Regions from separate parts of the Paenibacillus sp. FSL H7-0350 genome, predicted to be linked through region 3. Evidence: riboswitches for the same ligand, from Rfam matches in the RefSeq annotation. Region 3 holds a riboswitch; each other region holds the start of a gene.
What was found. Region 3 has a riboswitch for cyclic di-GMP ahead of NYE24_RS22415 (anti-repressor SinI family protein). Riboswitches for the same ligand answer to the same signal wherever they lie in the genome.
Positions count from the first base shown of each region.

Region 1 (4,971 bases), 730 kb from region 3:
AATCTACGCCCAGTGCGGCATTAGGAGTCCCCTGACGCCAATTGAAGCTGATGACATCATCGTTACGCACCATAACCGGTGTCCCCGAGAGCGTCATGTTCTTGAAGTATTCTCCAAGCAGGCCATTCTGGCCAGGCTTACTCTCCGGGTCGCCGAAGGTTGGGACCGGCTTCTGAGTCGGCGCAACGGTTGGTGTTGCCGTCGGCGTTGCCGTCGGTGTTGCGGTTTGTGTCGGTGTTGCTGTTGGTGTCAGTGATACTGTAGGCGTCGGCGTTGCCGTTGGCGTTGCGATTGGCTTAGGAGCCGCCGCCGGAGCAGACCAGGCCTTATATTGGTCACGGGTTAGTGTGTAACTGTCATTCATGAAATTCTTGATTGTCGCCGTGCTGTTATTCTCATAGAGCATCTTGCCCCAGTTCATCATGAACACGTAATTCTGCTGGTTCAGCTTTAGCTTCGATATATTTGGCATTTCACCGTTCTCGCCGATGCCGATCGGTTTGCCGCCAGCCAGGCTGGTCAGATCATCATGATATTTATTGGAGTAGTCGTTATTATATATATCTGCTGCCAGCACATCCACTCTGTCCGCGCCCGGATAAGTCCGTGGATAGGGATCGGAGCTTGCATTAGGCGCATTCGGGTTCCATACCCAGAGCAGATTATTTAACTGATGAACGTTCACGAACCGGTCATACATAATATTCCACAGGGCTGTAAAATTATCTTTCTTCCCCCACCAGAACCAGCCGCCGTTCATTTCGTGGTAAGGTCTCCAGAGGATCGGAACCTTAGCATCCCGCAGGCTTTTCAGAGAGACCGCTACTTTATCCAGATCGGTGATCAGTGCATTATACTCTGGCGTTCCGGGGGTTACGTATTTGTTAAATTGCGCCTGGGTGATCGGCTTCTGCACATTGGACCATTCGTACTTGGTGCCCGGCAGATTCTGGTGGAAGGTCATGGCGACAATGCCGCCCGCTCTGGACCAGTTCGTCGCACTCCAGACGATATTTTTGCGTTGTGCAGCTACTCCGCTCTCACTCTGCCCACCGATTGCTCCCAGCTCATAACCATGCAGTGCTGCGTATTGTCCGCTTGTTCCCTTCAGCTTGTTGCTCAGCTCATCCGGACTCTCGAAATAGTCATGCTGGCCTGTAATGATTCCATTTCCCGAGATATCATACAGATTGTTCAGCAGCTTGACCGCCTCCGCTGAGGCGTTAGGGTTCACCGGCGCTCCTTCAGAGGAGGCAGCCTTGACGGTGGAAGGGGCGATTCCCAGTCCCACAGGTACAGCAGACAATACCACGGCCAGCGACAGCACAGCGCAGAGCAAACGAGACTTACGGTAAGTTTTCACAATATTCTCTTCCTTTCGGTAGCCAGGCTGCCACTCTTGCGAAGGCCCTATAGCTTTGCGTCCCTGTCTTTCGATCAGGTTTGCCTTTGTCGTTTTGGAAGGATCAATCCCTCTTACCGTAAATTATCGTCTTTATGCAATTTTTTTGTAGAGCAAACGCGAATTTCTCCGAATAAATAGTTCCGAGTACCTGTTTTGATTCTGTAACAAATGGTTAAATAGATAAGTTAGACCTACGAAATAAACTGATGTAGCGCTATATCCTCCCAGTCCAGAGTAATACGGATGTTATCTTCCTCTACCAGCTCCGACCCCGTCTGCACCTCAATGAACTCCACATCGGTAAGAGCAAGAATGGCATGCTTGGTCCCTTCCGGTATCCGCACCACATCTCCCGCCTTCACCGTATGCATCTTCTCATTGATGACAATGCTGGCTTCCCCGCTGACGAAGGTCCAGATTTCACTGCGTTTGTGATGCAGCTGATAGCTGATATTTTTGCCCTCATTGATGAAAATCCGCTTGGTCAGCACCTCGTTGCCTTCGTCATACTTTACATAATCTATCACCTTGTAGTGGCCCCAGCGGCGCTCCTCGTACATCGGTCTTTGTTCAAAAGACTTCAGCACTTCCTTGATCCGCGGACTCTCAGTCTTGTGCGTCACCAGAATGCCGTCCGGGCTGGCAGCGATAATCAGATCCTTCGCCCCGATCACGGTAATCGGAATATCCAGCTCGTTAATGAGGCAGGTCCCCTCGGAGTCAGCGGTCACAAAGCCTTTGCCGACATGGTTGCTGGTCATTTCCTCGGTCAAGGTGTTCCAGGTACCCAGGTCCTTCCAGAATCCGGCATACGGCTGTACGACGATGTTCTCTTCTTTCTCTACCACTTCGTAATCGAAGCTGATGGAAGACAGCAGCTTATACTGCTTCTGCAGTTCCTCATAATTAAGCGGCAGCCCTTTGCGCTGCAGGATATCCAGCAGGTAACCCAGACGGAAAGCGAACACCCCGCAGTTCCAGAGAGCCCCCTGGCTAATCAGCTCCTCGGCCTGCACACGGTCCGGCTTCTCCTGGAAGTGGCTGACCTGCAGATAACCATTCGCTCCCGCATCTGCACCCGTTGGAATAATGTAGCCGTATTTCTCCGAAGCATGCTCGGGAACTACGCCCATCAGCGCCAGGTTCGCCCCGCTCACCAGCATGGTGTTCTCCAGTTGCAGTACCGTTTCGAAAAAGGAGGATTCCACGTATGGGTCCACCGGCAGAATCGCCACGGTCTCGCTTGGGGAAACCCCTGCGATGGAATAGAGGTAGGCCGCCGTCAGCGCAATGGCCGGGAACGTATCCCGCCGCTCCGGCTCCACGATGATCGGCACCTCGCTGCCGAGCTGGCTCTGGATCATCTCCACCTGGCTGCGTCCGGTCGCCAGATAAGAGGACCCGGCCATGCCGTTCTCCTCCAGCTGTCTCCATACCCGTTGTACCATTGATTCCGGTTCACCTGCCGGACTTGCCAGTACCTTCAGAAATTGCTTGGAGCGTGAATCATTGGACAACGGCCAGAGCCGCTTGCCGGAGCCGCCTGATAGAAGTACTAGTTTCATAGTGAACCCTCCATATCGTATTGTTATTGGGTATTTCTTATTGCGGCTGTGTGTTAAAATCCCGCCTGTTATGAGGGTCGCTGCAAGGAATTTTGGGCTTACGGCCGCTGTTGTCTCCAGATGTTGTTGATTATATTGCTTGCAGCAGATAACATCCGGAGACAAAGGCGGACGCTAACGCTCCTACAGCTCCAAAATTCCTCTCCACTCCATTTCATAACCGGCTTTACTTTTTATATCCGCTTCGCCCGCAGGCGAAGCTCCCGGCTAAAGATCCGGGTATTGCCGCTTGTTGTAGCGGCAAGGGGGGCCGGGCTGCCGCTTGTTCCAAGGCGTCGCCGCTGACCTAGCGGCTAGAGAAAGCAAGAATTCCAAGACAATGGAATTCAAGACCGGGATTCAAGACTCTTGTTCCAAGGGCTTGCCGCACAAATTTGCGGCGGCAGAAGCTGGTTAGTTTAAGTACGTGACACAAATGCTGCTCAGTTGCTCCATTTGGCTCGAATCCGAGAAATCAAGGGCACTTGTGCTCCTCATTTGCTCGTTTAGCCAACTTTCCCGGGATTCAGGGGCACTTGTGCTCCTTATTTGCCCGTTTAGCCAACTTTTCCAGGATTCAGGGGCACTTGTGCTCCTCATTTACTCCATTTGGCTCGAATCCGGGAAATCAGGTGCACTTGTGCTCTTCATTTACTCGTTTAGCCAACTTTCCTAGGATTCAGGGGCATTTGTGCTCTTCATTTGCTCATTTAGCCAACTTTCCCGGGATTCAGGTGCACTTGTGCTCCTCATTTACTCATTTAGCCAACTTTCCCGGGATTCAGGTGCACTTGTGCTCCTCATTTACTCATTTAGCCAACTTTCCCGGGATTCAGGTGCACTTGTGCTCCTCATTTACTCATTTAGCCAACTTTACCGGGATTCAGGTGCACTTGTGCTCCTCATTTGATCGTTTAGCTAACTTTCCCGGGATTCAGGGGCACTTGTGCTCCTCATTTGCTCATTTAGCCAACTTTCCCGGGATTCAGGGGCACTTGTGCTCTTCATTTACTCCATTTGGCTCGAATCCGGGAAATCAGGTGCACTTGTGCTCCTCATTTGCTCGTTTAGCCAACTTTCCCGGGATTCAGGTGCACTTGTGCTCCTCATTTACTCATTTAGCCAACTTTCCCGGGATTCAGGTGCACTTGTGCTCCTCATTTACTCATTTAGCCAACTTTCCCGGGATTCAGGTGCACTTGTGCTCTTCATTTCACCGCGCAGCCCACTTTCAGCGCATTCAAGAGGATTTATCCCCTTCATTTCGCCGCGCAGCCGATCCGGCGCAGCTCCTCCAGAAAAGGCTGACTCGCCGTGGATCGCTGCCCTTGATCGCCGCTCTACACCGCGCCAGCCACGCTAGCGGAGAATCCGCTAAGCCCGCCCATCTGCGGGCGGCCGACGGAGATGTACTCGAGGCCGGTGCCTTCGATTTGCTCTTTGCTATAGACGTTGCGGCCGTCGATCAGCACCTGGCGGCGCATGGTTCCGGCGAGCTGGTGCAGGTTGATCTCCTTGAACTGGCTCCAGTCGGTCAGCAGGCAGACGGCATCGCTGCCCTCGGCAGCCTCTTCCGCCAGTCCGCACCAGCGGAGCTGCGGGTGATCGTATTCCTTACGGAAGTTATCGGCCGCAATCGGATCGTACAGCTTGACGATGGCGCCTTCGGCCACCAGCGCCTCAACAATCTCACGGGCCGGGGCCTCGCGGACATCATCGGTATTGGGCTTGAAGGCAAGCCCCCAGATGCCGATGACCGCGCCTCGCAGGCTGCCGAGCGATTCATGGAGCTTGGAGATAATCATGAAGCGCTGGCCTTTATTGACTTCAACGACGGATTTGAGCAGCTTGAACTCATAATCCACGTTACCGGCAATCTGGATCAGCGCATTGGTGTCCTTCGGGAAGCAGGAGCCGCCATAACCGATACCGGCTTGCAGGAAGGTCGAACCGATTCTCTGG
Region 1 covers NZ_CP151972.1:5,620,777-5,625,747, reverse strand. The annotation lists gene NYE24_RS25525 (PA14 domain-containing protein) at 1-1,363, opposite strand, end outside; cyclic di-GMP riboswitch class I at 1,378-1,458, opposite strand; gene NYE24_RS25520 (sugar phosphate nucleotidyltransferase) at 1,597-2,970, opposite strand; gene NYE24_RS25515 (UDP-glucose/GDP-mannose dehydrogenase family protein) at 4,350-4,971, opposite strand, start outside.
Region 1: it holds a riboswitch for cyclic di-GMP, as region 3 does, so the genes downstream of both, NYE24_RS25525 (PA14 domain-containing protein) here and NYE24_RS22415 (anti-repressor SinI family protein) in region 3, are expected to answer to the same signal.

Region 2 (4,971 bases), 930 kb from region 3:
TCTCGGAGCCAACCTCCGCCTTACGGGTAGAATGGACAAGCCATTCATGGCCCGAGCCGTCGTAGCAGCTGATCTCGTAGTGAACCCCGCGGAACAGCTGGGAATCCACACGCACCTTCAGCTTGCCCGCTTCCAGGGTGACAATCTCCAGATCCTCAGGGCGGATCACAACCTCCACCGCTTCATTCGGCTTCAGACCGGCATCGACACATTCGAACCGGTGGCCGCCCCACTCCACCACATAGTCCTCAATCATCACACCCGGCACGATGTTCGACTCTCCGATGAAGTCCGCCACGAACCGGTTAATCGGTTCATCGTAGATATCATTAGGCGTGCCGCTCTGCTCAATCTTGCCGCCGTTCATGACGAAGATCCAGTCGGACATCGCCAGCGCCTCTTCCTGGTCATGGGTAACGAAGATGAAGGTGATTCCCAGCCGCTGCTGCATCTCCCGCAGAATATACTGCATCTCGGTACGCAGCTTCAGATCAAGCGCAGATAACGGCTCGTCCAGCAGCAGTACCTGCGGTTCATTGACAATGGCGCGCGCAATGGCGACACGCTGCCTCTGCCCGCCGGACATTTCATTAATGGCCCGCTGATCATAGCCGACCAGGTTGACGAAGCGCAGCGCTTCCTGCACCTTTTGCTGAATGACATCCTTCTTCAGCTTCTTGATGCGCAGTCCAAACGCCACATTCTCGAATACGTTCAGATGCGGAAACAGCGCATAGTCCTGAAATACCGTATTGACCTGCCGCTCATTGGCGGGAATGTGGTTGATTTTTTTGCCGTTAAGATAGATCGAACCTTCAGTCGGCTCCGCGAAGCCGGCGATTAGACGCAGAATGGTCGTTTTTCCGCAGCCCGAAGGGCCCAGCAGCGTGTAGAATTTACCGCGTTCAATTTCGAAGCTCACGCCTTTGAGTACAGCCTCTTCGTCGTCGTATTGCTTAATCACCTGGTCAAAAGAAATAATAGTGCCTTCCGGGGTAGCTATAGCTAACAACCTCCCTTACTTATGTAGTACAACCTATTTTACCCGCTTCTTGCGGGAGACAATCCGGCAGCGGCATGCTCAGCACGGATAAGCGACAATTCCTGCCTTGGTCTGGCAGACTTCAATATATAGCATAAAGGAATCCTGCAATATATGCGATAGCTTACATTGTGAAATCACGCACAAAAACTTAACAAGTTCGTAAAATCTTGCCCGCCTCCGGCCTGTTTTGAGGTGCTATAATGAAAACGAATGAAAACCATAAAATTTTTCCTATTTACATGAAAGAAGATGACAAACATGAACGAGGGCTTACAAGAGCGCCTTGAAAAGTTCGGATTATCCTTATATATGATACGGATTACGCTCGCCGCTTCGCTCTCGTGGCTGGCCGTGCACATTATCTACGGGGACCATTACCTGTACTTCGCACCGCTGGCGGCGATTCTGATTACCCAGAGCAGCGTCAAGGCCTCCCTTGAAAAAGGCGTCTACCGCATGACCGGCGTGGTCCTTGGCGGCATCGTCAGCCTGATCGTAGGCAAGTTCTTCGATGTGGGCGCGCTGTCGATTCTGCTGATGCTGCTGATTGGCATTGGGGTGGCTACAGCCTGCCGGATCAATATCCAGGCCGTCTCTCAGATCGGTGTCACCTCGGTGCTTGCACTCACCTTCTATCATGACCAATATATCGTCTGGAGAGTCGCCGAGACGCTGATCGGCGTGCTGATTGCCCTCATCATTAATATGATTATCGTGCCGCCCAAGAGCTTCGTCAAGGTCAAGGACCTGGCACTGAAAGGCAGCCTGACCTTATCCGATGCCTTAACCGGATTCGCTGCAAGCGGCCGGGATGCAGCGCAAGCCAAGGCTGCTCTTGAGCGCTCCGGCGAGCTTCTGAAGAAGAGCGACCGGCTGCAGAAGGAGATGCATTACACACTGTCTCATTACCAGTGCCGTAAGGACATTGGCAAGCTGACACAGTCGACCACCCATCTCATCAAGGTTCACTCCTATGTCAAAGCCATAAGCGAAGAAATCGCTCTGCTGCCGGCCCATTATGCCGCCGCTGATTGGATGCTGGAGGTTGTAACCGCAACGGCAGACTGCATCGCCCTGTACGGCACACGGACGCTATCAGATGCCGAATGCAGCGGACGTTCACTCCAGGGGAGTCTGAGAAGAGCCCGCGACGTGCAGCTCGCCTGGTTCTCGCAGCTGCAGGATCAGTGCCCGCTCGCAGCCTTCCGTGATCTCGGTGCGGTGTTCTCCCACCTGAACCGGATTCTTGAAGAGATCGAACGCGCCGATTACGCCGCGCTTTCCACCGCACCACAGCATGTCAAGACACACCCTGCACGCGCCATCCAATTCATACAAAAAGGACTCTTCCACAAGCTATAAGCTTGGGAGGGTCCTTTTTTTTGTGTTGCCATAACTTTTCGGTGGGATAGGATGCTTGCGGGTAAAGTGGCTTGGGTGGCAGCACGTAAAGTTATAGCAGTTGGAAAAATGACACTTGATTCAGCCGAATTATACGCTTTAATTGAAGCAGTTGGATAAAGTACATCTAATCCGCCGAATTCTCTGGAATCCGTTAAAAGTGGGCAAAATATGTGTTGTTTATCCATCTGCTGTTCCCATAGGCGGCATTCATCCAACAGCAAGTGGACAAAATCCAACTGCTATATAAGACGCATTTAAGATTAGAACTTAAAGCCTGCTCCTCGCTGCGGTGAACATATGCCCCTCCGCTGCTTTTTGCTTTTTCCACCTGCCGGGCGAAGAAGACCGTCCCCCTTTTTCCAGTTCTCATGACTTCCATAAGCTGTAAGCGCTGGGAAACCAGTTTTTTTGTCGAAATAGAGCTGCATATTTTAAGTTTTTTGATAAATAGGCATAATATAGTTGAAAAATAGCTCTTTAAGTACTAGAATTAAGCTTGTTTGCAGAAGTTAATGCCGCACAAGAACTATTTATGACTCTTTTTGTCGATTACAGTCGATCACAATTCATCGCCTCTACAGGATGTATCTCATTGATCTATTTCTAAAGGCAAACTTCCCGAAAGGGCAGGACGCAAAGCCATGGGCCTAAGAACGCCGGAATCTGCGTTTACGGTCGCCAGGCTGCCAATAGAGACCACTTAAGCCAACTGTTTACGGGAAGTCTCCCGGGCTTGATGATGTTCTTTCTCTGTACGAATTGCCATTGATCATACGAAAAAGTGAGGTTACAACCATGCCGCAGCAGGATATCGAACCAAGCCGATATGAATTCGTAGAGTCCCTGATGCACGAACGTAAAGGTCTCCTGGATTCATTCTCTGTGGAGGGCCGGGCTTCTGACGGGACAACTGGGGATAAGAATGGAATTATCCTCGTGCAGGACAACCAGATATTCATTACTCCCCCGCTCCCCGGAGGCACTCCCGCCCGCATTTCTGCGATCCACCCTGTTGTCCTGAAGATCAACTGGAAGACCGTTACAGCGCCAACCGAGGTGACCAAGGCAGATTATATTACCTGGGAGATCTGCGAGAAGCCGCAGTATGAAATTACCGTATCGCCTGACAAGCTCAAGGTCCATTTCACTTTATACCGTGCAGAGAAGTACGCCTGGAACCTGGTCAACTGCCCCGCCGCCTTCGAGGCGGTCGTCCGTGCCCAGCCCAACCCGGCAATGCTGCTGTCCACGCTTACCATAGATCAGATTATCGCCTCACTGGACAACCGTTTTATTTTGCGCAACCTGAATATTCCCGCCCTGTACGCGGAGCTGGAGAACCCTACATATCTTCCCGTATGCATCGCTGAAGGAAGAGCCCCGCTGCCCGGCAAGGAAGCCCGGCTGGAATTGCAGCTGCCGGAGCATACACTGGTGGGGAACGGGATGCTTCATAGACAGGGAAGCCGGGCTCAGAAGCCTGCGGATACCATGGAGTATCTCCGTTTCCCGGGAGCCCCCTTTACCTTTGCAGGTGAAGTCTTCGCCCGCAAACTGCCGCCAGAAGAAGGCATTCCCGGCCTCGACACAGACGGAAGGGTCCTGCCCCCTCCCCCGCCGCAGGATATCTACTTTGCTGCCGGTAATCATGCCAAACTCCTTCCCTGTGGTAATATCGTAGCCAAGCACACAGGCAGACCCCGTATCTGCGGAGGAAACAGCAGCGTCCGAATCTGTGACTTCCCTCCAGTCTGTCTGCTGACCAGGGAGATGATGGACCCTGGCGGTGACGTTATGTTCGCAGGCGACATCATTGTACCGGGTGATCTGGATGGATCTGTAAGGATCGAAGCCCTGGGGAATGTGTACGTCTATGGCGATATACGCCAATCTACAATTATAGCCACCGGCAGCATTTATGTTAGCGGCCAGGTTACCGGCAGCGGCCTGTACGCCGGATATGCCGGGGTACAGCAGCATCGTTTGCACAGCTTAGCAAGCCTGCTGCGGACAGAGACGGACGGACTGCTTGAGGCAGCGCGCCAGCTGGCCAAGAATGTGGAATCCCGACAGCAATCCGTGAATTACGGCCTGGTGGTTATGCTGCTGCTGGAGGATAAATACAGCCATCTCGACAGCCTGATCCGCGATTTCCAGGCTGCCCTAAGCCGTATGAACGGAGAGTTCGGCTTCGGCACGGACCCGCTCCGGCAGATGCTTGAGGTATTCGCCCATCCGGGACAATACACCGGGTACATTACAGACAGTGTCCTAAGCCGCTTCTCCAGGCTGCTGCTTAAGCTGGGCGAGGAGATTGAGCTGCTCCAAGAGGAGCATGCGGTGATTAACCTTGCCCGGTCGCAGGACAGCCGCCTGGAGTCCTGCGGCAAGCTGCTTGTGCGTGATTCCTGCTAAGACTACTACTAGATAAGGAGAAGTGAGCGCATGCGATATAACCGTCTGGGCAATAGCGGCCTGCAGGTATCCGCCCTGGGTCTTGGAACCAATTCATTCGGCAAACG
Region 2 covers NZ_CP151972.1:3,960,069-3,965,039, forward strand. The annotation lists gene NYE24_RS18055 (ABC transporter ATP-binding protein) at 1-1,012, opposite strand, end outside; gene NYE24_RS18060 (FUSC family protein) at 1,295-2,407, shown strand; cyclic di-GMP riboswitch class I at 3,048-3,140, shown strand; gene NYE24_RS18065 (flagellar assembly protein A) at 3,215-4,864, shown strand; gene NYE24_RS18070 (aldo/keto reductase) at 4,895-4,971, shown strand, end outside.
Region 2: it holds a riboswitch for cyclic di-GMP, as region 3 does, so the genes downstream of both, NYE24_RS18065 (flagellar assembly protein A) here and NYE24_RS22415 (anti-repressor SinI family protein) in region 3, are expected to answer to the same signal.

Region 3 (4,971 bases):
CAAAACAAACCATTCGAGGAGGAAATTAATCATGGGTATCAAAAAAACATTGGGTCTTGGCGTAGCATCAGCAGCACTGGGTTTGTCTTTAATCGGCGGGGGCACGTTCGCTTACTTCAGCTCCACAGCCACCAGCACGGCAACCTTCGCCGCAGGTACGCTGAAGCTTGGCTCTTCCTTCAATACTCCGGTAGCGTTGACGAATCTGAAGCCGGGAGACTATACCGTCCGCACCTTCACCTTGTCCAATGACGGCACACTGGATATCAAATTCCTCAAGCTTGCCACCACTTACACCGTGACCGATGCCAAGGGCGATAACGCAGGCCAGGATCTCGGAGACCACTTCAAGGTCAAGCTCCTCGATAATTCATACACCGGCGGTTCATTAAGCGGTCATGTGCTGTCCGAGATCTCCCTGAAGGATCTGAAAAACACCCCCAGCTACGATCTCGTAGCAGCAGGTATACTGCCGGGAGGGATTGCCGCAGCCGGGTCCAAGACCTTCAAGATCGCCTTCGAGTTCGTGGACAATACGCTCGATCAGAATATTTTCCAGGGTGACGGCTTAGCATTGAACTGGACCTTCGATGCACTTCAAGGAGTGGGAGAAGCCAAGTAGGCCAAAGCTGCATTTATCGATCAAGAACGGCATATCCTCCCCCATCCGGGCCGGGTATGCCGTTTCCTTTTCCCCGCTTCCGGGTTCAAGGATTTTTGTCCGATTTGCAGATTTTTGTTATACTGACAAGTGGAAACGGCTTTGTCTTCTTTTTAAAGAGCGGCACCGTTTCTGCGAGAAAGATAGGGCTACGGTATAGCGCGAAGCATATCACTTCTTATCTTTTACCAAAAAAGTACGGAGGGCGTTGTAATCGTGTCAGATACTATGGGAAGCCGCATCCACAAACTCCGGCTGGAGAAGGGCTATTCGCTATCCGAGCTTGCGGATAAGGCTGATGTGGCGAAATCATACCTCAGTAATGTGGAACGGAATATTCAATCCAACCCCTCCATTCAATTCATCGAAAAAATCGCAGACGCGCTTCAGGTATCCATTCATGTACTGCTGTATGGCGGACTGGCAGAGACGGAAGAACAGGCGCTGGACGGGGAATGGTTCCGGCTGGTTCAGGAGGCTATGGCCTCCGGTATAAGCAAACGCGAATTCAAGGAATTCCTCGATTACCAGAAATGGCGCATGGAACAAAAGGACAACTAGACGTAGCATCGTATGCCTCAAGGAAGACTCCGCACGGCAGGGAGGCCGCCTTCGGCGAGGGCATTCTTTCAAGCGGCATGCAGAAAAGGCACAGCGTACCGGACGCTGTGCCTTTTCTGTATGTATCCTAACAATGATGACCGCCCTTACATCGCCTGGAGTGCCTTTTCACTTAGAAACCGGCGGATATCCTCCGCCGCGATCCCCGCCTGCTTGGCAGACATCAGCAAGTGCACCCATTCTAAATCCAGATCTACTGCCTGCAGCTCGTCATTCCCCTGGTTGGACATATCCAAGAAATCTCCTCCTAGAATTTTCGCGTCCCCAGGCAGTCCGGCCATCATAGTAGTATTGCTACTTTGTAGTATCTCTACGTTAGATCCGAGACTTTGTGCCCCTGTCTTTCGGCAGGTTTACCTTTTACTGGACCCTTTCCATCATGAAAGGATCTGGCAAGAATCGATGAAACCGTTCTCCGCAATAACATTATACAAGATCATACGCGATTAGTGTGTCGTTTTCTGGAATTTTTTTATGATAAAATGTGAGGAAACTTAGCTGAAATTGCCAGCGGCTTGTATAAATATTTCCAGTTCCAAGTTCAAACCCTAAGTAATAGTTTAATTATGCTAAAGGGAACTCTAACTACTCCGCTTTACCGCACCACGCAACATCGTATAGAGACAATTACCCATCTGTATAGATAACGGACAGTGATATGGATTTATTTCTATTTATGATAGTTCCGTATGAATACTGTAATGAATCATGCCGAATTGCGAACGGATTGACCGAAAGTATGAATTGATTACCCCGCCGGAAAGTAGCACAATAGGATGAGAATGAAACCGCAAACATTTGCAGCTCCGCCAAGTGGCACACTGGATGCCTCGCGTGGAGTTTATCCGTTAGGAGGACCTATTCATGGCAGTCAAAGAGCCCTATAACGACACAGTATGGAGCAAATACTACGGCCCCAATCTGGGCTACATCCAAGAAAGATATGAGCAATTTGTCAAGGACCCCTCTTCTGTTGAACAACATTACCGCGATCTCTTCACCGTATCCGGCCCCCCTCCACTGGCACCCGATGCCGAGAGGGCTCCAAGGCCTGCCGTATCAGCAGATGCCGAGTGGCTCAAGAAGGCTGTCAAGGCCTCGAAGCTGATCGCCAATATTCGAATATATGGCCATATGGCCGCAGACATTGACCCGCTGGAGCGCAGCAAGAACCCGATGGCCAAATGGCTGGAGCTGGAGACCTACGAGCTTACCCGCGAGGATCTTAATGCTCTGCCCGCTTCGCTGATCTGGGATAATGCCCCTGCAGATGTGCATACCGCGATGGATGCCGTCCACAGAATGCGTCAGGCCTATACCCAGACCATTGCCTATGAATTCGGGCATGTGCATGATGAACGCGAGCTGCGCTGGCTCAACAGCCAGGCGGAATCGATGACCTCCCCTGCCCCGCTGAATAATACAGAGCGCAAAGAGCTGCTGAAGCGGCTGGTTCAGGTGGAGCATTTCGAGACCTTCCTGCACAAGACCTTCGTCGGCCAAAAGCGGTTCAGCCTGGAGGGCAATGATGCCCTCGTGCCGATGCTGGATGAGATTGTGCGGGCCGCCGCGCATGACGGCGCAGAGCATATCCTGATGGGCATGGCCCACCGCGGAAGACTTAATGTGCTGGCTCATATTCTGGGCAAGCCTTATGATATTATTTTCTCGGAATTCCATCATTCGCCGAACAAGGAACTGTTCCCTTCGGAAGGCTCCATGGGCGTGACCTACGGCTGGAGCGGTGATGTGAAGTATCATCTCGGGGCTGACCGTGCCGTCCGCGAAGGCGAGACCGTGCGCACCCGGATCACACTGGCCAATAACCCGAGCCATCTTGAATTCGTCAACCCTGTCGTCGAGGGCTTCACACGCGCCGCACAGGAAGAGCGCAACGATCCGGGACTGCCTAAGCTGAACACAAGCAAGGCCATGGCTGTGCTGATGCACGGCGATGCCGCCTTCCCTGGAGAGGGCATTGTCGCTGAGACGCTTAATATCGGCAAATTGCAGGGTTATCAGAATGGCGGCACCGTGCATATTATCGTCAATAACCGGATCGGATTCACCACAGAGAGCGAGGATTCCCGCTCCACCCATTATGCCAGCGACTTGGCCAAAGGGTATGAGATTCCGGTCGTGCATGTCAATGCCGATGACCCGGAAGCCTGCATTGCCGCAGTACGTCTGGCCAGTGCTTACCGCCATATGTTCAAGAAGGACTTCCTGATTGATCTAATCGGCTACCGCCGCCACGGGCATAATGAAATGGATGATCCTGAGACCACCCAGCCGATTGTGTACGGCAAAGTGCGTAACCACCCTACAGTGTACCGCGCTTATGCAGAACGCCTGGAGCGCGAGAAGGTAATTACAGCAGATGATCTGAAGAACATGATTGCCGAGGCAGAGAGCGTCCTCCAGCAGGCCTTTGACCAGATGAAGGAAGGAAAGCACAAGAATGCGGAGTCCAAAACCGCCGTCGCGCTGGATAACGACAGTCCCCAGCAGCGTCCGACTGCCTTCCCTCTTGCCGGTCTGCAGGAGATTAACCGTGAGCTGCTGCGCGTACCGGCCGGCTTCAAGGTCTATCCGAAGCTGGAACGGATTCTGCAGCGCCGCAAGGATGCGCTGAATGACGGAGAGCGGGTAGACTGGGCGCTGGCAGAGACACTTGCCTTCGCTACCATCCTGAAGGATGGCACGCCGATCCGCCTCAGCGGACAGGATGCACAGCGCGGCACGTTCGCCCACCGTCATCTGGTGCTGCATGACAGCGAGAACGGGGAACTCTATGCTCCGCTGCATCAGCTGAGTGATGCCGGCGCTTCATTCGGCGTCTACAACAGTCCGCTGTCCGAGGCCTCTGTCCTTGGCTTCGAATATGGTTATAATGTATTCGCACCGGAGACCTTCGTCATCTGGGAGGCTCAATACGGCGACTTCGCCAATGCCGCTCAGGTCATTATTGACCAGTTCATTTCAGCCGGCCGCGCCAAGTGGACGCAGCGCAGCAATCTGACGATCCTGCTGCCTCACGGCTATGAAGGCCAAGGACCAGAGCATTCCAGCGGCCGAATGGAACGGTTCCTCCAGCTCTCCGCTGAGGAGAACTGGACTGTAGCCAACCTGACCACTGCTGCTCAGTATTTCCATCTGCTCCGCCGTCAGGCCGCACTCTGCGGACAACCGGATGCCCGGCCGCTGGTGATCATGGCGCCGAAGAGCCTGATCCGTAACACGCGCAGCACCTCAGCCGGAGCTGACCTCGCTTCGGGCACCTTCCAGCCGGTTCTTCCCGAGCCGCTGCTCGGCAGTAAACCGGAAGCCGTGAAGCGCCTCGTGGTATGCAGCGGCAAGGTGGCCATCGACCTGCAGACGGAGCTGGAGGCAACACGCGGACAGGACTTCTCCTGGCTGCACATTTTGCGCATGGAACAGCTCTATCCGTTCCCGGAACGCGAGCTTGGCGCTCACCTTAGCGGCTTCAGCTCTCTGGAGGAGATCGTCTGGGTACAGGAAGAACCGAAGAATATGGGCGGCTGGACGTATGCCGAATCCCGGCTGCGCGCCATCGCACCGCAGAAGGTCACTGTCCAGTACATCGGCCGTCCGGACCGTTCCAGCCCGGCCAGCGGCTATGCAGATGTCCATAGCTTCGAGCAGCGGCGCATTGTCCGGGAAGCCCT
Region 3 covers NZ_CP151972.1:4,892,102-4,897,072, reverse strand. The annotation lists gene NYE24_RS22425 (TasA family protein) at 32-622, shown strand; gene NYE24_RS22420 (helix-turn-helix domain-containing protein) at 890-1,222, shown strand; gene NYE24_RS22415 (anti-repressor SinI family protein) at 1,369-1,512, opposite strand; cyclic di-GMP riboswitch class I at 1,547-1,650, opposite strand; gene NYE24_RS22410 (2-oxoglutarate dehydrogenase E1 component) at 2,147-4,971, shown strand, end outside.